DNA from 3 places in the Maridesulfovibrio zosterae DSM 11974 genome. Region 1 is predicted to be linked to each of the others. Evidence: riboswitches for the same ligand, from Rfam matches in the RefSeq annotation. Region 1 holds a riboswitch; each other region holds the start of a gene.
What was found. Region 1 has a riboswitch for cobalamin ahead of H589_RS0109015 (adenosylcobalamin-dependent ribonucleoside-diphosphate reductase). Riboswitches for the same ligand answer to the same signal wherever they lie in the genome.
Positions count from the first base shown of each region.

Region 1 (7,420 bases):
TGCCTGAAAAGGATGGACTTGAAGCAGCAAAAGAAGTTCGCGAAATGGAAAGGGAATTTCATGTTGCGGCTGCAAATGAAGTTTCTATTATCATGGCTACAGCACTTTCTGATGTGAAAACAGTATTTAAAGCTTTCAACAAAAGTGAAGCTACAGATTACATAGTCAAGCCGCTAACAGTGGATACTGTGCATGCGAAGCTGATTGAAATGGGTCTTCTCAATGACAAGTGATAATTTTGATATTGATGTTTTTCTTGGTGAGTTCGTTACAGAGTGCAGTGAGGCTACTGAATTAGCTGTACAGGACGTACTAAACCTCGAAGATGGAAAAGATCAGGATTCTATCGATCGTATCTTCAGAGCTCTTCACAGTATTAAGGGCAATGCATCAATGTTCGGTTTGTATGCTCTTTCTGAATTTGTTCATAAAGTGGAAGACACCTGCACTGACATACGTTCTGGTAAAAGGGTGATTGATAAGCTGGCAATTGATGTACTGCTCAAAAGCTTTGATATGATTGAAAATGCATTTGAACATATCACCGAGAAAGGTTCTGATAAAATTGATTACAGTATCGGCTATGCTTTTTTAAATAAATTTGACAAGCCCAGTTCTTCTGCGGGGCAGGAAACTGCCACTGAGTACGAATTTTCTACTCCGAATATTTCTGGCTCAGAGATTGAGTCAAAAACAATTTTATCAACTATTGAAGAACTCAAAGATTCTGATTTTGAAGAAGATAAACCTATCTCTCGTATAAAAAATATTTCTGCTGAATTGGGTGTTGATGTTGAATTTGAGGGGATTCAGAGAGTTGTGCAGGATGATCTTTCACAATATAATTATATGACACAGTCGACAGCTATTGCAGGTTGCGCTGATTTTGATGAGCAGAGTTGTATATGCCAGACTCGCAAGAATCCTACTGCGTTGGTTGTTGATGACGATTTTGCAACCAGAAAAATTATCGTCTCTTTTTTATCAAAATATATGCCCTGTTATATTGCAAAGGACGGAGTTGAAGCAATTCAGGCTGTGACTGAAAGCCTTGCGGGGCAAAGCCCATATTTTGATTTGATTATTATGGACATTATGATGCCCAATATTGATGGCTTGCAGGCCTGTAAAGCTATTCGCCAGATTGAGCAAAGCAAAAATGTGAAATCTTTTTCATGTGAATCCAAAATATTTATAGCCAGCACAATCAGTGATGATAAGACTATGCTCAAAGCTGTATATGAATGTGGAGCTGATACATATATTGTAAAACCTGTAGTGTTTGAAGATATAAGAAGGCAGCTAGTTCGGTACAGACTTATTGAGCCCCAATAGCAAATGATAAAATAAAAACCACCGTTTCAATTGAAACGGTGGTTTTTATTTTTATAAATTGGATCTTTATTTTGACCATTTTACTTGATCAATCTTAGTCTACGCTTTTTATCCACATGTGGTGTAGCCGCATGCCTTGCAGATTTTGCAGCCACCCTCTGGGACATAAGCATTTTTACCGCATTCGGGGCAAAGTGCTCCAAGTCCTTTGGATACAATGGTCTGATCGTCCATATCAAGGGATATGTACTGACGCAGGATGCGGGAAATAATAGCTGAGGCATCTATTATATTATAGCTGGAACGATCAAGTTGTGTGAGAATTCTATCTATGGGCATACCCACACGCAGGAGCATACTGGTCAGGCGAGTTATGGTTTCCCACAGAGAATACTTTTCCTGAAATACCTGTTCATTATATATACCTGATCCGGTAACACCCGCTTCCTTGGGCAGCTTGACAAATATTTCAATAGGATTGCCCGATTCATCCAAGGAGACAATGATGTACATTTTGGATCCTTTCCAGGTAACACGGTGTCTCTCGGCTCGTTCGATATCTCCCAGCTCTCTTTCGAAAAGGGACGGGTTTTGCCCCAGCATCGTTGGATTAGTCTCTTTCTTTTCTTCTTTTTTGGTCAGAACACCTTTTTTGCAACCGTTACGAAAGACGGTTACTCCCTTGAGTCCATGTTTCCATGCTTCAAGATAAATCTGGAATATGGTTTCCTTGTCAGTGTCTTCTGAAAGGTTGATTGTAGAAGAAATTGAACTGTCAGTGAACTTCTGAATTGCAGCCTGCATGCGGATGCGGTCCATATAATCAAGTTCATCTGATTGGACGTAGTTCAATTTTTCTTTCAATTGTAAAGCCGTATATTTCCCAAACAGCTCTTCCTGATTGGTTTCAAGCATCCATTTTAATGGAGGCAGATGGATGAATTCAAATACTTTTCCAGCCTCAAGACGGGTCTCTCTGGTATAACTGAACATAAATGCCGGTTCGATTCCAGAGGTGCAATTGTCCGACATAATGGAAATTGATCCGGATGGTCCGACAGTGTTGAAGGCTGTATGGCGTAGCCCTGTATTCATTATCTTTTTCTGTAATTTTTTAGGCAGATCCAGATTTACTATATATGGGCACTCCAGAAACCGTTTTCTGGCTTTCTGATCTTTCAACGCTTCCACAACTCCGAAACGTTCAGCAATTTCAGCACTGATAGAAATTTCAGTGATGGCCTTATTTCTCAGGATTTCCTTAATGAAGGATATGGATTCATCACTACCGTAACGCATGCCCAGCATGGCCAGCATATCACCAAGTCCGGTGAATTCTATGCCGATTCTTTTACCATACTTGTCTGCATCACGGTGTGCCTGAAGGGGATGCTTGCTCTGGTTGAGATCAGACATAGTATCCATAAAGAACATTGTTCTGGTCAGATCGTCCCGGAACAGGTCTGCGTCAAACTGTGCCTCTTTTGTGAAAGGGTTGGCGACATAACGATGCAAAACCATAGCCCCGAGAAGACAATTATTCCAGTAGCCCAGACTTTGCTCTCCGCATGGATTTGTGGACATTGGCTTAAGACGCTTAGGATCGATGTATGTACCGGGAGTATTGCGCTGTGTAGTATCCTGATACAGAATTCCAGGGTCACCGGATTGCCATGCTGACGTGCTGATCTCTTCGAGCAGTTCACGGGCATTCACTGTTTCATACGATTTGAAAGGAAGTCCGAGTTCCTGCCAGCGGCTGTAGTCTCCGTCCCAGATGGTGTTATACACTGACTTTACCGGATCAAAAATATCCGATGTCTCATTACGTCGTCTGGCGAGAGTAAATGTCAGTGACTCTTCATGAAGAACAGCCTGTTCATCATTTACAGGAAGATCCGGTTCTACTTTGATCAGATACTTTTTGGGGTCAATGGCAGTAATTTTATAGGTAATTTCAGCCTCAAGATGATCTCCAATTTGCGGATCAAGTGCTTCATATACTTCCGGAAGAAGCTCTAGTGTCTCATGTCCACATATCTTGCCCGTAACCTTGCTACGGTCAGGAAAAATAAAGGTCCAATCTTTATCATTTTCCACAGCCTGCATAAAATCATCAGTAATTTTAAGGCTGATATTAGCCCCGAATACATCCTGAGTTTTACCTGTAAGGGAATCCACTCCGAAAATTTCTTCAGGTTTGCTTTTGCACCAGATAAAACGGCGGGTCTCAGGGTGTCTGATATCCAAAGATATCATCAGCGCACCGCGTCTGCCATTCTGGCCTATAGTATTTGTCAATTCACTGAAAAGCGGCATGAAGCTGACTGCTCCGGAAGACGTTACAGCTGCATTATTCACAGGATCGCCTGAAGGTCTCAATATGGTAATGTCAATCCCGCTCCCCCCACGATATGAATAGGTCCTTGCGAGTTTTTTCTGGGCTTCAAAGATACCTTCCAATGAATCTGATTCGATTTTGGCTAAGTAGCAGTTGCTAAGAGAGCATTTAATATAGTCGTTACCCAGACCTGAAAGAATTGAGCCTGCAGGGATGAATCGTCCTGACTGGAGCATTTCACACACTTGCTCGTTTTCTTGATTGTCAAACCGGGACTGCTTTAAGAATTCACGGCAAAGTCTGTTTTTAACATCAGTGAAGGAGTGCTCTTGGAGACGGCCTTTGCGGTCGCGGATCTGGTATTTTTTGGAGCTGACGGTTTCTTGAAAGCGAGTGTGTTCTTCTAAAGCCATTTTGGCTGATTCACGGGTGATAACTGCGTGTCCGGTCATTCTGTTTAGTCCTTTGAGGGGATTGTCTGTCCCAGACCTTTTTATCATAGCACAAAGCACAAGCGACAAAGCAATTTGAAAATTGCCAGTATGCAGGTCCTTCAGCATGAAGATAAGGTATGAGTTTGTGGCGCAGGGAGCCCAGAAGGCTGTATCCTGCAAGTTTTTTAAGGTCGGATATTTCTTAAAGCCAGAGTATCCGTATGATGGAAAATATCTGCATCTTGCAGAAATGCTTCAGGAAAGGTTGCTGGCTTTTTTTATCCTTATAAAAGTATAAAAAATACAGTGGCAGAACCGCCCCGGAATCTAACCGGGTTTCCTTTATTTATGATCTGAAAAGTTCAGATACCTGAAGTACAAAATCAACGCTGGTGAGTCTAGCAAACCTTGGCTTTTGGTCAAGACCTTTCTAGACTTTTTCATACTCAAAGCTCATTAGCCTTTGTGGGAGTAAGGCTGACATAGGAGCACTTACTCGTTTTCCACAGAAAATAAATTTATGTGTATAACTATCCAAGAGATTGGATTTCTGAGAATTACTGGTGATCAATTCTTTTTTTTTAGTACCAGTATAATTAAGTCAGAATTCAAACTTAGGTGTTTGTGCAGTTGTGATATCAAGAATATCTTTTATGAAAGCAGATTGACTGCACACTGTTTAGCAGCTAAACAGTGTGTATGAAAACATTTAAAAAAGTGTTGCCGGCAATGAAGCTATTAGGAAATGCTATGGAAAAGTATTCACGAATCGAAAAGATGCCCTTTGATTTTGGCGTGGGTGATCCTTTGTTCCCTGCTGAAATAAAAATGGTGTCAACCGTTGTTGGTCATGGATCTTCGGGTGTTACAGATCTTGCACGTGAACTTGGTATTACTAAAGGGGCTGTTTCCCAGATAATTGGTCGGTTGTGTAAAAAAGGTTTGCTTTCCAGGGAAAAGGATCAATTAAATAGAGCTCGCTCAATTATAAGGGCAACTGAGTCAGGACGAATTGCTCATGACAATCATATGGAATTTCATAAGCACCATGATGCTGAATTTATAGAGTTCCTGGGGGGGCTGGATGATGACTCTTATCGTCTTGTTTGCGAATTGAGCGAGAAAATGAATAGCTGGATGGATAATTATTTAGAGTAAATTTTTTTATTAAATAAGTTTAGCTGCTAAACTTCGGAGGGGCTATGTTTATTGCTATACCTGAAAATGATTTTGGACCAGTACGTAAATTAATAATGGAGTCGATTACTCCTAAATTAATTATAGCTGCAGTAAAGTTGAAATTGTTTGACTTTATTTCAGATATCGGAACGACTGCTGGGGATTTAGCTGATGATATGGGGCTTGAAGCTGTACGCTTGGAGCCAGTTCTTGATGTGCTGGTTGCTTCCGAAATTTTAGAGTTTAAAGATGGGATTTATAGAAATACATCTCTGGCTGTTGAATATCTTGTCAGCACATCTCCATTATATCAGGGGAAAGCTTTGCAGTTGTCTTCCCATTTCAATTCACTGATTGAAGACTCTATACCTGAACTGCTTGCTGGTGGAGAGATGCAGCGTGAGGTTACAGATAGTGAGTGGGGGGCCGAAGATGCCATTGAAGGTACTGCGCAGGATGCCATGAGCAGCGGATTGGCTCCGGTGGTAGATTGTATTTCGAGGTTGCCCGGTTTTGATGATTTTACTTCCATGTGTGACATTGGAGGTAATCATGGCCTATATACTCTTGGAGTTCTAGAGCGAAATTCCAAGATGGAGGGGGTTATCTATGACCTGCCGCATGTTTTGGATTTGGTTCAATCCCGTTGCAATAATATGGGGTTTAGAAAGCGGATCACAACCAGTGCTTTTAATTTCAGAGAAGATCGTCTGCCAGAATCGCAATATGATATAGCGGTCATGTCACACATCTTATATGCTATGAAAAAAGATCTTTCGAATGCTGTTAAGAAAATTGCAGAGACACTTAAGCCGGGCGGTTGGTTCGTTTCTCATCATTATACCCGGTATGAAAAATCTGCTGACTTGAAAGCCAAAGCTTCGCTGGAGGCTTTGACCAGACTATGCGGATACTCATCACATTTTATAGAAAAAGATGAACTCACAAAAGTTTTACTTTTACATGGATTTGAAAATATCAGATATGAAAATGTTTCAGAAAATGGGTTTGGACTTATAACTATGGCCCAGTTGGAAAAAAGATAAATATGGCAACGCAACTGTAGTTGTAAGAATTTGATCAACACTTATGTTTAGTTTAAAGTAAATGTATATTGTTTAAAAAATGCTGTAATAATTGTCTTATTTTTCATATTTTATGCAATTCTAAATCTTAAAATTATTAGTTTCTGACAATGGTTAGTTTCTTAGTAGTTAAATCAATTAAATTGGATTTTAAGCATGACAACGTATAAAACTATCTGTCCATATGACTGTCCAACCACTTGCGGACTTTTGGCTGAAACTGACAATGATCGCATTGTTAAAATTAAAGGTGATCCAGATGACCTCATTTCAGGCGGCCTGATCTGCCGTAAGATGCAGCGTTATGAAAAATCCATATATTCATCTAAGCGGATAACTACCCCCCTAAAACGAGTTGGAAAGAAGGGGGCCGGAGAGTTTATTCCTGTTTCATGGAATGAAGCTGTCAGTACAATTGTAGAACGGTGGAAGCAGGCTTTGGCTGAGAATGGTCCAGACTCAATTCTGCCATTTTATTATTCAGGGGTTATGAGTTTTATTCACCGCAATTGTGGTGATGCTCTGTTTAATAAAATGGGAGCATGTTTGCTTATAAAGACCCTATGCGCTTCAGCTAAGGGAGCTGGGTATTCAGCGGTAATGGGTGAGACAGGGGGCCTTGATCCAAGAGAACTTGCTGATAGTGATTTTTATATAGTGTGGGGTTGTAACATGAAGGCTACGCGCCTTCAGAGTATGCCGGATATTGTTCGGGCCCGTAAGAATGGAAAGCGTGTTGTGCTTATCGAATCGTATGCTCATGAAATGGCTTCATACTGTGATCAAGTTGTACTCGTTACTCCCGGTACTGACGGGGCACTGGCGCTTGCTATGATGCATGTGCTGCATGAAGAAGGTATGACTGATTTAGAATTTATGAGAACAGAAGCGGTAGGCTTTGATGAGTTCAAAGAAACACTTAGTACCTATTCACCGGAATGGGCAGAGGGGATAACCGGAGTACCAGCTAAGGTTATAGTTGAGCTTGCCAGAGAATATGGAGCAGCTTCAGCCCCGGCCATTATTCTGGGCAGTGGAAATTCACG
Region 1 covers NZ_AUDC01000012.1:464,343-471,762, reverse strand. Annotated here, with positions in the region: gene H589_RS0109025 (response regulator) at 1-233, shown strand, start outside; gene H589_RS20400 (ATP-binding response regulator) at 223-1,335, shown strand; gene H589_RS0109015 (adenosylcobalamin-dependent ribonucleoside-diphosphate reductase) at 1,444-4,128, opposite strand; cobalamin riboswitch at 4,352-4,499, opposite strand; gene H589_RS0109005 (MarR family winged helix-turn-helix transcriptional regulator) at 4,861-5,268, shown strand; gene H589_RS0109000 (methyltransferase) at 5,313-6,335, shown strand; gene H589_RS0108995 (molybdopterin-containing oxidoreductase family protein) at 6,531-7,420, shown strand, end outside.

Region 2 (7,420 bases), on a different contig from region 1:
TGAATAAATTAATGGATCACCAAGAGTCAAAAAAGCAGCTGTTTTACCACCATATATATACTCAAGAGCAATTTCACAGTTTTTATCCCACGCCTTACTCAAAATATCCTTATCACGAGTCATAGGATAGCCAAGTTTTACCACTTCACATTTATCAGAGATAAACTCTGAAGCTATCTGCAACGAATGTGAATAATCATTTTTGGTTGAGGATGCGGCAAAAACCACATCAACCTTTTCAAGAACCCGCACTGCTCGGACAGTGAGTAGATCAGAATCACCGGGTCCTACACCTATGCCATATATTTTACCTGAATTATTCATTTATTTCTCTTTTATCGAATAAAAATTTAGCCAGAATCTCAACAGCATCAACATTACGTGGACCTGGTCTTGAAAAGACTGACTCATCTACTTTTAAAGTTCTATTTGATGAAACTGATTTTAACATTTTAAAATGATTACGCTGTTGCAGTTTGACAGGAGATGGATTCATTCGACCAACCTGATAAACATAATTTTCAGGATCAAGACGAAAGAGTTCTTCCTCACCCATTCGCACAATTTTTTTAAAATTTCTTACGCAATTTCTAGCACCAGCCTTGCTGATAATGTCTGAAACAATAGACCCCTGACCGGCTGCAAGCAGATTAGGATAGCGCACTTCGAAGAAGACTGAAGGTCTATTCTTTAAGTCGGCACTCATTTCATGCACAACATCAAGCCGTTTCCGCATTGAATCTATTAGTAACGACGACCGGTCTTTTCTATCAATTAATATACCGATCCTTTCGATCATGGAAAACAGTTCCTCAAATGAGGACACCTTGAACATGGCACAAGATATTCCTTTTACTCTAAGCGGATCAAGCACAGTTGCCGCCTGAGATCTCCCGGCCATTTGCAATACCAGATCAGGCTTGAGGGCGACTATTAACTCTGGATTCGGACGCATATGCGTACCAATTGACGGCAGCACCGCTATCTGCTCAGGGTAATGATCAGCAGCTGTACGCCCCACAAGTAATTCTCCTGAATTCATAGAATACAGAACTTCATTAAAAGAACCATACAAGGCTACAATTCGTTTTGCAGGAGCACTTAATACAACATTATGCCCAAAGTCATCGACAATGGAAAAATCTGCATATGCTCCCAGCGTAGGTGCTACAAAACTAATTGTAGCAAGGAGAAAAAAGGACTTGAGGCACACCGGCCTCAGGGTGAACCACAATCTCAACAGAAACGTTATAAACATCTGAAATATTATCCCTTGTGATCACATCTTCGGGTGAACCATCGTGCAGAACTCTACCCGTAGACAAAAAAACCAGCCGATCAAAATAAAGTGCGGCAAGATTTAAATCATGGATAACACAAATGATAGTTGCACCAGCTGTATTCATTTTGCGAAGCATATCAAAAAGCTCAATTTTGCCTGAAACATCAATCCCAGAAGCAGCCTCATCAAGAAGCATTATGTCGGCCTGCTGTGCAACAGTGCGAGCCATTAAAACTCGCTGAAATTCCCCACCGGATAATTCTGAAACAGGACGATCTACAAGGTGACTGATACCGACAGTTTTAATTGCTTCACTACAAATAAATTCATCCTCAGAATCATAGCCGAAAAAACCAGATCCATGAGCGTATCGCCCCATCATAACCATCGATTTGACCGTCAGTCCAAACGCGGGCTCCACTCTTTGCGGTAAAACAGCCATAAGCTCAGCAAGTTTACGGGGGTGATAACTGTGAACATCTTCTCCAAGTACTTCCACGCTTCCAGCTGAAGGCTTAAGCACACCGGCAATTGTTGAAACAAGTGTTGTTTTACCGCTGCCATTGGGACCTAGAATTGCAGTCATGGTTCCGGCTGGAAATTCAAGATTCAAGTTTTGAAGAACCTTATGTTTTCCATATCCGGCAGAAAGCATTTTCACCTTAATCATGATCTGCCTCCGTTAAAACCGGACCGCAAAACCATACAGAAAAAAGGTCCGCCTAAAAGAGCAGTCACAACTCCAACAGGAAGCTCTTCCCCTCCAGATAATAGAGAACGGGCAATAACATCAGACCAAACCAGAAGCAGTCCCCCAAGAAGTGATGAAGAAACAAGCAATGGCCTGTGCTCTGCTCCTTGAAACATGCGTACCAGATGAGGGACTATCAACCCCACAAATCCGATTATACCTGAAACAGCTACAGCTGCGCCCGTAAGTAACCCGGAACCTATAAGCAGAAACATGCGTACGCGGGAAACATCCATTCCTAGATGACGGGCCTGAGTTTCTCCAAGTGAGAGGATATCAAGCTCCCGTGAATAATAGATCAAAGGAATCATTCCAGCGATAAAGTATGGCAGAAATAAGATCATATGATCCCAGCCACGTCCCTGAAAACTTCCCATAATCCAAAAAACTATACTGGTTACGGAATCTTCGTCCAGAGACTTGAGCAGAGAAATCAAAGCCGACAAAAATGTGGCGACGACTATTCCGGCAAGAACCATTGTCTCCCGCCTCAGCCTTCCACCAATCCTTCCCAGCATCAACACTGCGCCAAGTGCTACCATCGCCCCGATAAGGGCAGCCAATGGCAGAAGCATATTCCCGAACTCCTTCCACAAGCCGACTCCAAGAGCTGTAGACCCTGCAAAGATAGCAAGACTGGCCCCAAAAGCCGCACCGCTGCTTACGCCCAAAGTAAACGGATCAGCCAAAGGATTGCGTAAAATCCCCTGATAAACTGTTCCGGCTACAGCCAGAGACATGCCCACCAGAAAAGATAGACAAACTCTGCTAAGCCGTAAGTCTATAATAATAAACGATAGAGCTGAATCGACTTTTACTGCACCTAACCCCAAAGCGGACTTAAATACACTTAAAACCTGTGCAGGCTCAGTATTGTATGCGCCAAAAAGACAGGCAGCAAAAATGGATACAGGCACAAGCACTGACAGTACGACTACTGCAAGTGTTCTTCTGCCCTCTGCATTCATTCCTGCCACCTGTCCATTCATAAACTAATTGTTTCCAAGATGCTTGAAAGCAACCTTAAGATGATCAACCCATATATCGACAACCTGAGGAAATTCAGCTGAACCTTTCAAAACAGGTACGCATTTATACCCGGCTTTGGTCAATACTGATTTCCATGAGTCAGATTCATCACCCGCCATATCGTTGCGGGCATGATCTCCTGCGACAGACATATAAGGCATAAGATACACTTTTTTGGATTTACTCTTAGCAAGCATCGCTTTCACATCATCCAGAGTTGGAGAGCCCTCTACTGTTCCTACAAAAATCTTAGAATCAGCTTGAGCAAAATAATATTGGGAGGCGGGGTAAAAGATATTTGCAAAATGAGGAGTTCCATGGCCCATAAGAACCACAGCATCCTTTGATTTACGATCTTTAGGAATATTTGCAATAATTGCTTTAACAGTTCTTCTCATGTCAGTATCAGAAAAAAGAAGTGGCTTACCAACAGTGACCTTAGTCATCCCTTTAGGCATACCTTCAAATTTCTTAACGGTTTCAACAATTCCGGAATACTCTTCACCTGGAATTGTATGTAAAGACTGCACAGCAACATGAGTGAAGCCCTCATCCATCATTTTAGACATTGCGGTAACGGGAGAATCAACAATTCGACCGTTTTTAGCCAGAATATTTCTGATAATAGCTGACGAAAAAGCCCACCGAACCGGAACATCAGGGAAAGCCTTTTTGACAGCCTTATCGATATTCTCAAAAGTAATCTGAGCTTCATCCATGCTGGAACCGAAAGCAGCCAGCAGAATACCTTTCTTAACAGGTTTAGCATCACCGTGACCGGCAAGAGCCAATGAGGGAATAGCGAGAAGAACAATAAGAATAAGTGCGGGAAAAATTTTAAATTTGTCCCCAAAACGATACTGCATAACAGTCTCCTGGAATTTGGGGGGCTTAAATAAAAGTGCAGCAACCGGACAGCATTAACTGACCGAAGCAATGTTTGACAGATAAAAGCCCCGTTATCAGTCAAAATAATTATGATTTGCACCTAGGCAGGTCTTCCGACTCGTCCCATTCATACCAGGCCTTCCCGAAATAAATTTCAGTGGCACACCAGAATCGTAAAAACACGATTCACGTGGAGTGAATTATCAAGGACTCACGGCGGCGGGTCCGTTCCCGAATTCAACGGGATTCCCTATTAAGCTCGTGAGAGCACCTCAGGCAACTGCGTAATATTATTCTTCAGACACTCTGTCAATAAGTTGATTTGGTGACCTTCTGGCTGTTTTTACCGCAAGTGGGCTATTACCGATTCCAGGCCATATGCGGATCATACCAAAGAAGGCTCTAAGGAATGTCCAGAGACCTGCAACCAGCCATATCCAGAGAAGCATCCGCTCCGGCTTGTAATAATTAACGACAAAAAGAGCGCACGAACTGACCAGAACAGCTATCAGCATAGCATTGCGCAAATATCTAAAATCTCCTGTCCCTAAATGGATACCATCGGTAGCAAATGAAAGAGAATTTACTGGCTGCAAAAAGGTAACGGCAAGCCATGCAGGAGCGAAAACCATTGCAGACTCCTGTGGTACTAACACCCAGGCAACAGGTTGCTGACCAAAGTACATAACAACTGTCAACAAGATCCCTGTCACAAAACTCCATTTACAGACTAAAGAAGCAACTTTTCGCGCAGTATGCCGATCTGCACTACCAATAAAATAACCTACCAGCGATTGCCCACTGATAGCAAAAGAATCTAAAAAAAGAGCCAAAAACACAAAAAATTGACGAATAGCTTGATGTGCAGCACCTGCCTCAGCCCCTGCTTTCGTAGCAAATCTGGTACAAAGTAACAGGAAGAAACAAACCCCTCCGGTACGCACAAACATATCACCGCCGATAACAAATAACCGACGAGCATCAGCTAGGTTAAAACCTAAATTAACTCCATAGTGTCTTTTGACCACTAAGACAGCCCATACTGCACCTATCCATTGACTGATAGAACTGGCCAATGCTGCCCCGCCAACACCCATTTTAGTAAATGGTCCATGGCCAAACACAAGGCTCCAGTCAAGAGCTACATTAAAAAGGTTAATCCCTACAGCAATCCATAGCGGAGAGCGCATGTCCTGATACCCGCGTAAAGCTCCAAAACACGACAGCATAACCAGAACCGCAGGAGCTCCAAGCAAACGATAATCCATATAATCAGTTGCATAACCAAGTACTTCAGCAGAACCGCCCATAAGTCGTGCAATACTTGGCAACAGAGGATAAGCACAAATACTAAGTGTCAATCCAAGTCCTATTGAAATAAATACCGCAAGCCAGCACAGAGAAGAAGAACGCTTAAAATCTTTTTTACCTATAGCATGAGAAACTTCAGTCTGTGTTCCTACCCCAAGAAATCCAAATACCCAGAATACAGAAGAAAAAACCATGGTACCAATACCTAGAGCAGACAACTCTTCTGATCCTAGGCGGGCCACAAAAGCTGTATCGACCAACCCTGTTACAGGCTCAGCCACGAGAGAGAATAGAACAGGAATAGCCAAAGCAAACAAAGTTTTATTCGGTTTGTCCTCAAAAGGATGCTTCTTATCAGTGCTATAAGTTGCCATCGTTTATCCAGAATTATATCAATCAACATGTTAGTAAAAAATAGTCATGAATCATATAAACCAAAAAAGCGAGGGAGCTGTTCTAAAAACAACTTCACTCGCAATAATCGAATAAGAAACTTCCATTAAAAATGGAGGGGCTGATAAGGAAGAGTCCAAAGGATAGAATCTATCCTTTGGACTCCAGAGCCATGCTCCGCCTACAAATTTTTAATTACAGCTTCGCCCATTTCGGTACAGCCGACAAGGGTTCCACCTTCATCCATAATATCACCAGTACGCAAACCCTGAGCAAGAGTTTTCTCTACAGCTGCTTCAATACAATCTGCTTCTTCAGTCATGTTGAAAGAATAACGAAGCATCATAGCAATTGAGAGAATAGTTGCCAGAGGGTTAGCTTTATTCTGTCCAGCAATGTCAGGAGCTGAACCATGAATAGGCTCAAAAAGGCCAGGATTTGATTCACCAAGTGATGCAGAAGGCAGCATTCCGATAGATCCGGTAATGACAGCAGCTTCATCAGAAAGGATATCACCGAATAAATTTCCAGTTACGATAACATCAAACTGGGAAGGATCACGTACGAGCTGCATTGCTGCGTTATCAACGTACATATGACTGAGTTCAACATCAGGATAATCTTCTGCAACTTCAATAACAATCTCACGCCATACACGTGAAACATCAAGAACGTTGGCTTTATCAACAGAACAAAGACGTTTTTTACGCTTACGAGCAGCTTCAAAAGCAACTTTAGCAATACGTCTTACTTCGTGCTCATAGTAAACCATCGTATTGTAGCCCATGCGTTCGCCATTTTCTTCTTTGGTCCCACGCGGTTCGCCGAAATAGATTCCACCGGTAAGTTCACGAACAACCATAACATCGATACCTTTAGCGACGATGTCAGGACGCAGAAAACAAGCATCTTTAAGCTGTGGAAAAAGAGCTGCAGGACGAAGGTTTGCGAAAAGTGAAAGTTCTTTACGAATACCAAGCAAACCTTTTTCAGGACGAATTGCAGGATCAATAGTATCCCACTTTGGTCCACCAACTGCGCCTAGCAGAACTGCATCAGCTTCTTTGCAGGCTTTAACAGTTGCATCAGGAAGAGGAACACCCGTTTCGTCAATGGCAATCCCGCCGATTAGAGCCTCGGTAGTTTCAAAGTTATGACCGAACCTATCAGCTATAACATTGAGAACTTTAATGCCCTGTTCCATTATTTCAGGCCCGATTCCGTCACCGGGCATCATGCAGATTTTCATTATTCTAAATCCTGTTCTTTAATTTTTACAACCCAGTGGAGAATTTCATCCCCCGCCATACCTAAACTTCTCTGCCATGAAGCTGAAAAGTTCTTCTTAAATTTACTGTCATCAGAAAAAACTGAATAGTTCCCCTCAGGCAACTTGCAACACCATATATAATCACCCTGCACTGTAAAATTTAACTTCCCTGAATCAGATGAGATAAAGCCATTCATGGAGTCAGGAGTTTCATTCACGATACAGCCGTAAACATCTACGGCCCGAGCAGGAGTAACTGCACAGAGTATTAATATGAATGCCAAAAAGAGGAACTTCATAATCAACTCTGATTAATTTGACAGACGCTCTTTAACGTATTCCACCAATCCGCCACAGTCGAGAATTCCTTTCATAAATGGAGGAACTGGCGCACAAGTGATAACTTCACCTGTAGTGATATTTTTAATTATACCTTTCTCGGCATCAACTTCAAGCTGGTCGCCGTCTCCGAGTTTCTCGAAATCATCTCCGACTT
Region 2 covers NZ_KE384342.1:89,948-97,367, reverse strand. Annotated here, with positions in the region: gene cobI (precorrin-2 C(20)-methyltransferase) at 1-324, opposite strand, end outside; gene H589_RS0111975 (ABC transporter substrate-binding protein) at 317-1,213, opposite strand; gene H589_RS0111970 (ABC transporter ATP-binding protein) at 1,176-1,952, opposite strand; gene H589_RS0111965 (FecCD family ABC transporter permease) at 1,949-3,022, opposite strand; gene H589_RS0111960 (sirohydrochlorin cobaltochelatase) at 3,026-3,928, opposite strand; cobalamin riboswitch at 4,037-4,240, opposite strand; gene H589_RS19745 (MATE family efflux transporter) at 4,241-5,635, opposite strand; gene leuB (3-isopropylmalate dehydrogenase) at 5,836-6,903, opposite strand; gene H589_RS0111945 (hypothetical protein) at 6,903-7,223, opposite strand; gene H589_RS0111940 (3-isopropylmalate dehydratase small subunit) at 7,236-7,420, opposite strand, start outside.
Region 2: it holds a riboswitch for cobalamin, as region 1 does, so the genes downstream of both, H589_RS0111960 (sirohydrochlorin cobaltochelatase) here and H589_RS0109015 (adenosylcobalamin-dependent ribonucleoside-diphosphate reductase) in region 1, are expected to answer to the same signal.

Region 3 (7,420 bases), on a different contig from region 1:
CGCAGCGCAAATTGCTGAAACGTTCAAAGGTTTCCTTTAAGATTATTCCTCCAAATATAAAAATCCCCCGCCAAACTTTAAATTGGTGGGGGATTTTTGCATTAACAATACAGTCAGATAAAAAACTTAGTTAAAATATCCATCCGCTTTTAAAGTCGCAATCAGTTTTTCACACATTGCTGCCCGGTTAAGCGTATAAATATGCACTCCCGGAGCTCCTCCATCAAGCAGGCCAGCTATTTGCTTGCGAGCGAATTCAAACCCAAAATCCATAACAGCCGCATCACCACCATCTTTAAAAGCCTTTTCAACTCCGCAATAAAGATCTCCGGGTATAGCTGCTCCGCACAATGACATAATTCTGCGCAATGAAGCCAGCGATTGTATTGGTAAAACCCCCGGAATCACAGGACGTTCTACACCAAGAGCTGCTACGCGCTGTGTATAATCAAAGAACTGTCTATTATCAAAAAAAAGTTGAGTTATTGTAAAGTCGGCACCGCCAGCAAGCTTGTCATTATGAAATTTTATATCCCTGACTATAGACGGACAATCAGGATGCCCGCCGGGATATCCGGCAACACCGATTCCAACTTCAGAAAATTTTTCATCTACATATTCTACAAGGTCAACGGCATGAAAAAAACGGCTCTTAACATTAGATTCAGCCAGGCCGTCTCCACCGAGAGCTAAAATGTCAGTAACTCCAATCTGACTGAGCTGACCTACAAAATCATCAATCGAATTCTCACTTGCTCCAGCGCAGGTTAGATGGGCAAGAATATTAACTCCCATGTCTTTTTTAATAGCGGAACAGACCTCTAAAGAATTTTCATGACTTGTTCCCCCAGCACCGTAAGTTACTGAAGCAAAAAGAGGATTCAAGTCAGTCAATCTTTGCGCTTTTTCCATAAAAACTGGCCAAGTTGCTTTATCTTTTGGTGGAAAGAATTCAAATGAAAAAAACTGACCTGACTCACTAATACTTTTTGCAACTTGCATTTTTCTTCTCCATTATTTTAAAGTTTTTTTCGGGACACAAACATGTGCCCCGAAAAAAACTTTTATTTTAATTAATTCAATCTTTTGCGAACGTTAATTGCTGCCTGAACCATATTTTTTAGTGCAGGCTCCACTTCGTCCCACTTACGCGTTTTCAATCCGCAATCAGGATTTACCCAGAGACGCTCAGCAGGAATTACTTTCAAAGCCTTTTCAAGGAGTAATTCCATGTCAGCTTGCGCAGGTATTGAAGGGCTATGGATATCATAAACTCCCGGTCCTATTTCATTTGGATAACTGAACTGCTCAAAACTGCCGAGGAGTTCCATACGGCTACGGCTGGCTTCGATACTGATAACATCAGCATCGAGTGCCGCTATTGAATCGATGATCTCATCAAACTCGCAGTAGCACATGTGGGTATGTATCTGAGTCTCATCTTTAACGCAGGACGATGAAAGGCGAAAAGCCTCTTCTGCCCATCTCAAATATTCTTTCTGCTCGGATTTCCTCAGTGGAAGTCCTTCGCGCAAAGCAGGTTCATCAATCTGAATAACTTTAACCCCGCTTTTTTCGAGGTCAGCCACTTCATCACGTACAGCAAGAGCAATCTGACGGCATGTTTCACTGCGAGGCTGATCATCACGCACAAAACTCCAACAAAGTATTGTTACAGGTCCGGTAAGCATCCCTTTAACTTCTTTATCTGAAAGAGACTGAGCATAGTTAATCCAATCTAAAGTAATAGGGACAGGTCGTGAAATGTCTCCAAATATAATTGGAGGCTTTACGCATCTAGATCCGTAGCTCTGTACCCATCCATTAGAAGTGAAACAATATCCTTCAAAATTTTCTCCAAAATATTCTACCATGTCATTACGCTCAGGTTCACCATGAACCAGAACATCTAAGCCCATATCTTCCTGACGACGAATGCAGTCTTCAATATATTTGTACATGGCGGCTTTATATTCTGGCTGATCAATTCGATTATTCCTATAAGCACTTCGTTTTGCACGAACTTCAGAAGTCTGTGGAAAAGAACCTATTGTGGTTGTTGGGAGTAATGGAAATCCCAGTGAGGTATGCTGAATTTCTGCACGGACAGGGTAAGAAGATTTTCTATGAAAATCTTCAGGTTTAAGACCTGCAAGTTGTTGCGACACTTTTAAATTGTGGACCCTGCTGCTATTCTTACGAGATTCAAAAGCAGCCCTATTTTCCGCAAGTTCTGTGCTAACATCAAGCCCACTAACAGCATCTGCAATAATTCTTACTTCTGAACACTTCTGCTTTGCAAAGGCCATCCACGACTTAATCTCATCATCAAGTTTTGTTTCAAGATCCAGATCAAAAGGCACATGAAGGAGTGAGCACGAAGGAGCAACAAAAACCCTGTCACTGCCAAGTACACTGCAAGCAGATTTCACAGTGGAAATTGCCTTCTCAAGATCAGCCCGCCAGATATTTCTGCCATCCACGACTCCAAGTGAAAGACTTAAATCGGAGTTGATCGTTTTAAGCAAAAGCCCAAGATCCTGATACCCTCTAACTAAATCGACATGCAATCCATCAACAGGTAAATGAGCAGCAACATCAAGATTATTGCCAAGTCCACCAAAATACGTGGCAACCAAAATCCTCAGATTTGATGACGCTTCCTTAAAAGTCCTGTAAACAGGCCCAAAAAGTCTCTTAACTTCTTCATCAAGATCAAGAGCAAGAACAGGTTCATCGAATTGAATCCAGCTACATTTACCAGACAGCTTTTCGATAAGCTCAACGTAAGCCGGAATTAAATTTTGAAGCAGGTTCAACTTGTCAAACTGCTCGTCGGCGCACTTTCCTAGCATTAAAAAAGTCAAAGGCCCGGGAAGCACGGCCTTAACTTTATGTCCCGCAAAAGCAGCTTCTTCGACCTGCCTGATAAGTGAGTCATCAGCCAACCTGAAACTTTGATCCTTTTTAAATTCGGGAACTATGTAGTGGTAATTTGTATCAAACCACTTAGTCATTTCCATTGCAGGAATTCCGTTTTCCCCAGCTTCACCTCTGGCCATTCTGAAATAGTCATCAAGGGAGGCCTGACCGTTTTCAACATTATACCTTTCTGGAATAGCGCCGAATCTTACAGCATTATCGAGCATATGATCATAATATGAAAAATCTCCGACAGGTAGCAGGTCGACTCCAGCTCCAGCCTGAATATTCCAATGATTGAGTCTGATTTTTTGAGCAGTTATCGCGAGATCATCTGCTGAGACATCACCTCGCCAGTATGCTTCCAGTTTTTGTTTTAATTCACGATTACTACCTATTCTTGGGTAACCAAGTGTGTGCGTCTGCATAGTGTTCTCCATTTTAAAGTGTACCTTGCGGCGCGAATAATTTTATTCGCTTCTGACCTTGTTTGCGAAGTTCAGCACCATTTCCACAGGACGTCTTCTGGCTTCCGGATACATTTGACGCATGGTATAAATTCTTCCCGTTTGACCAGTGAATTTTTACCATTTTTAAATTCATAACTCCGGTTACAGCAGCGCACCTGCAACGGATTCACACCGTTTTCCGTTTCCTGAGGAATTTACAACTACTTACGTATATAAAAATATTGTTATATAGTTATTAAAAACTGCCAATAAATTTTATGGATGTCAAGCAGGTATGTAATTTTATATTAATCCCCAAAAAAAAAGCCTCCGGAATTACTTCCGAAGGCTTTACGTCAACTTAATAAGAAAATATTATTTGCAATCTCTCACATTCATCTTTTCATGAAAAGTTCCTTCTGCTGCAGGGAACTTTAGAAGAGCTCCTTTAACAAGACACTTTCCAACAATGCCCACTCCTTCAAAATCGACACTGGAAGCTTTTCCACGCCAGAGAAAAGTCTTTTCACCTTCATTTTCAGGGGTCATTAAATAAATACGAACAGTATTATCCTGACGATTTACATCTGAATCCTTTACAGCTCCTACGTTTGTATTGGTCTTGCTGATAAAATTATATTCAAATGCATCTCTTTTATAGGTTACTCCGCGCTCAATAAACGACTTTGAACCGAAATTAACCAGCACCAGAAAATCAGGGGAATTGGGATCATACCTGAATCCTTTAGCTTCCAGCTCTGCTTTTGCTGTACCGAGAAGGCCAGATTCGAGTTCTTTGCGTGACTCACTTTTCTTTTTAAAAGCAAAAGTCTTGAACTTGCTGAAGTCGAGCCCAGGTGCCGGGGAATTTTCTACATCCATATCAACATAGACACAGCCGGAGAGCATCATCCCTGCCAAAATAAAAATTACCAATAACTTCCTCACCACAATCCCCCAAATTTATTTTACACAACACCTTAAATATAGATATGCATCAAATATTATATCACTATTACCTAGATTCTAATAACTTAACCCGTTTAACGTCTTTAGCCAAGAGTTAAAAGAGGCCTGATCAAGCAAAATAAAAATAATTCACTTGATCTATTTTCGCAATTACTGTTTGCTCCCGATGGAGAAATTCATGAATACACTATTTGATAGAAGAAAAACAAACAGAATAAAACTTTCAAAAATTGAAAATTTTTTCCGACAGTGTGACATTTATGTATCATCTGAAAAAGGCGATATAGACATAACAATACTTGATATTTCACCTGTAGGTATGCGCATAAGTATCAACGGGTCGGAAGACCAAAGCAAAATCAGCCCGCAAGACAAACTCTTTATACGTGGCTGCATTTTTAATGATAACATAGGTTTTCTCAGCAGCCAGAACGTGGTCGCAGTATGGAAAGAAAACAACATTTGCGGTTTTAAGTTTACTCCTCCACTTGATCTTGATGAACTGACAATCCGCTCCATGATCAAACATAACCAACTGCAATAACTTACCCAGGTACAACCCAAACGTCCTGCTTTAAATTTATTTAATTAATTGTTATCTTCATACAAGAGATGAACAAAGCAGCAAAAACAATCGCGTGGATAGGTAACACTTTCTTCCGTACCGGCATGGACGAACTTGGCTATAAAACCATTCACATTCCCATCTGCGGACAACAGGTATTTACTTGGCAGGACATTCTCGAAAAGACAGGGGATGAACCCTTTGCCGTGGTTTACGCAGATCGATCCATTGCCCCTCCTCTGGCAGGAGTAGAATCATATCCATGTCTGACTATTTTCCACTGCATCGATACCCATATTCATAGTTGGTATCCACTCTACGCCCAGGGATTCGATATCTGCCTTGTCAGTCTCAAAGATCACCTTGAACGTTTCAAGCCCAGACTTAAAGAATCAAGACTGGTCTGGTTTCCACCAATAGTCATGGATGCAGATGTTCCGCTTGAAATGGAAAAAGAGTGGGACTTACTATTTGTAGGTAAGGTGGACCCAGTGCTTACTCCTGCACGCATGAAATTTCTTGATAAAGTTGCTATGCGAGTGCCCGGATTACATGTAACACAGGGAGAATATCGTAAACTTTTTCCAAGAGCACGGGTTGTCCTCAATATAGCTGAACGCGGCGACCTTAATTTCAGAGTCTTTGAAGCCTTGGCCTGCGGAGCATGCTTACTGACTCCTAAAATCGAGCAAGGCCTTTTCGATATTTTTGAAGACGGCAGACATCTTGTCTCGTATGAAGCTGACAATGCCGATGACTTAGTAGAAAAATTGAACGTTCTTCTGAAAAAAGATTCATTAAGGAAGCAAATTGCCAAGACTGGAAACGAGCTGATCGAAAGCTCACATAGAATAATTCATCGCGCCGAAACACTACACAATATTATATGTGAAATGAACGTAGAAAAAGCAATCCAGAACCGTCTCAACGCGGCCCCCATGCTACGCAAAAATTTTCTTAAATCCATATATCTGCACTGGGCTGAGGAAATAGGAATACCTGAATTTCAACAAATATATTTGCAGGCAGCCAAGGCCCAGCAGATATTTTTATCTGAGTATGACTAACAATGGCGCAAGTCACGAAGGCCCCTTTTTAAAAGAGACCCCGTGACACTCACACAACATTTTAAAAAGTTATGTGAAATCTGCATATTTTCAATAATACTATTACTTTTTTAATTTCTGAAGAGACTTACTCAAATCCTGTTTCAAATCATCAACGTCTTCCATTCCTATATTCAATCTGAATATGGTCTTACCTTCGTATCCGAAATGATTAGTCCTCATGAATTTTCCACCTGTGATCAGACTTTTGTAGCCACCCCAGCTATAACCTAACCCGAACAGCCCAAGATTATCCACAAAGAGCGAATGATCCATATCTTCAAATTCCTCTTTAAGAGTAAATCCAAATAAACCGCTGGAGCCCTTGAAATCTCTTTTCCAAAGCTCATGCTGTGGATGGTTTGCAAGAGCAGGATGTATAACAGCATCAACCATATCATGTTCAGAAAGCCACGTTGCCACATCAAGAGCAGCAAGTTCATGATGCTTTAACCGCACTGCAAGTGTACGCAATCCCCGCAACGCCTGATAACAATCTTCCTGCGGCGCAAATGCCTCGAACAGACCGCAACATTTTTTAAAGGTTTCCCAATACCTTTCATTTGTAGATACAGTTCCCAGCAAGATATCTGAGTGACCTGTAATATACTTTGTTGCAGACTGAATCGAAATATCTACGCCAAGCTCAAAAGGATTCATATAGAGTGGAGTTGCCCATGTGTTATCAATTACAGAAACAACGCCTTTTTCCCTGCAGATAGAAGTTATAGCCGGAACATCTTGGATTTCAAAAGTATTTGAACCAGGAGATTCCATAAAAATAAGTTTAGTTTCATCTCTGATGAAATCAATAACATCAGCTCCGGCGCTGGAAGGCAGATAGTCAGTCTTCACGCCATATTTGGATAAAAAACCATCACAAAAATGGCGGGTAGGGCCATAAACATTATCACAAATAAGAATATGATCGCCCTGACGAGTAAAAGCCATCAATACCATGGCAATAGCACTGATGCCTGACTGAAATGCTTTGCAGCCGTATGAACCGTCAAGCTCCACCATAGCAGACTCAAAAGCCTTTTGTGCAGCCAGACCGGATGTCCCGTACTCTATCCCTTCGAACTGTCCGCAATTAGCTTTAAGCATATCCGAATAAGAATCGAACAATACAGTAGAAGCCCGATGCAAAGGAGGGTTGATAGTATTGATCTGCTGCATTGCCGCATCATTACCGCCATTAACTAATTTTGTAGATATCTTATGCATTTTCACTCCGTGTTATTAATGCTCAATAGAAATTCAAAAAAAGCGACAGGTCAAACGGAATCCGTTTAACCTGTCACCTTTAAAGTCAGTAGAACGATAGCAGAAATATATCGTTACACGATATCAATATTGCCATTATTCAAAATCAAGCAATTCCGCCTCAATAAACTCAAGAGGAAAAT
Region 3 covers NZ_AUDC01000011.1:466,813-474,232, forward strand. Annotated here, with positions in the region: gene H589_RS0106375 (hypothetical protein) at 1-40, shown strand, start outside; gene H589_RS0106380 (methylenetetrahydrofolate reductase) at 127-1,002, opposite strand; gene metE (5-methyltetrahydropteroyltriglutamate--homocysteine S-methyltransferase) at 1,074-3,350, opposite strand; cobalamin riboswitch at 3,421-3,616, opposite strand; gene H589_RS0106395 (DUF4136 domain-containing protein) at 3,747-4,319, opposite strand; gene H589_RS0106400 (pilus assembly protein PilZ) at 4,519-4,884, shown strand; gene H589_RS0106405 (glycosyltransferase family protein) at 4,953-5,972, shown strand; gene metC (cystathionine beta-lyase) at 6,075-7,238, opposite strand; gene aroB (3-dehydroquinate synthase) at 7,374-7,420, opposite strand, start outside.
Region 3: it holds a riboswitch for cobalamin, as region 1 does, so the genes downstream of both, metE (5-methyltetrahydropteroyltriglutamate--homocysteine S-methyltransferase) here and H589_RS0109015 (adenosylcobalamin-dependent ribonucleoside-diphosphate reductase) in region 1, are expected to answer to the same signal.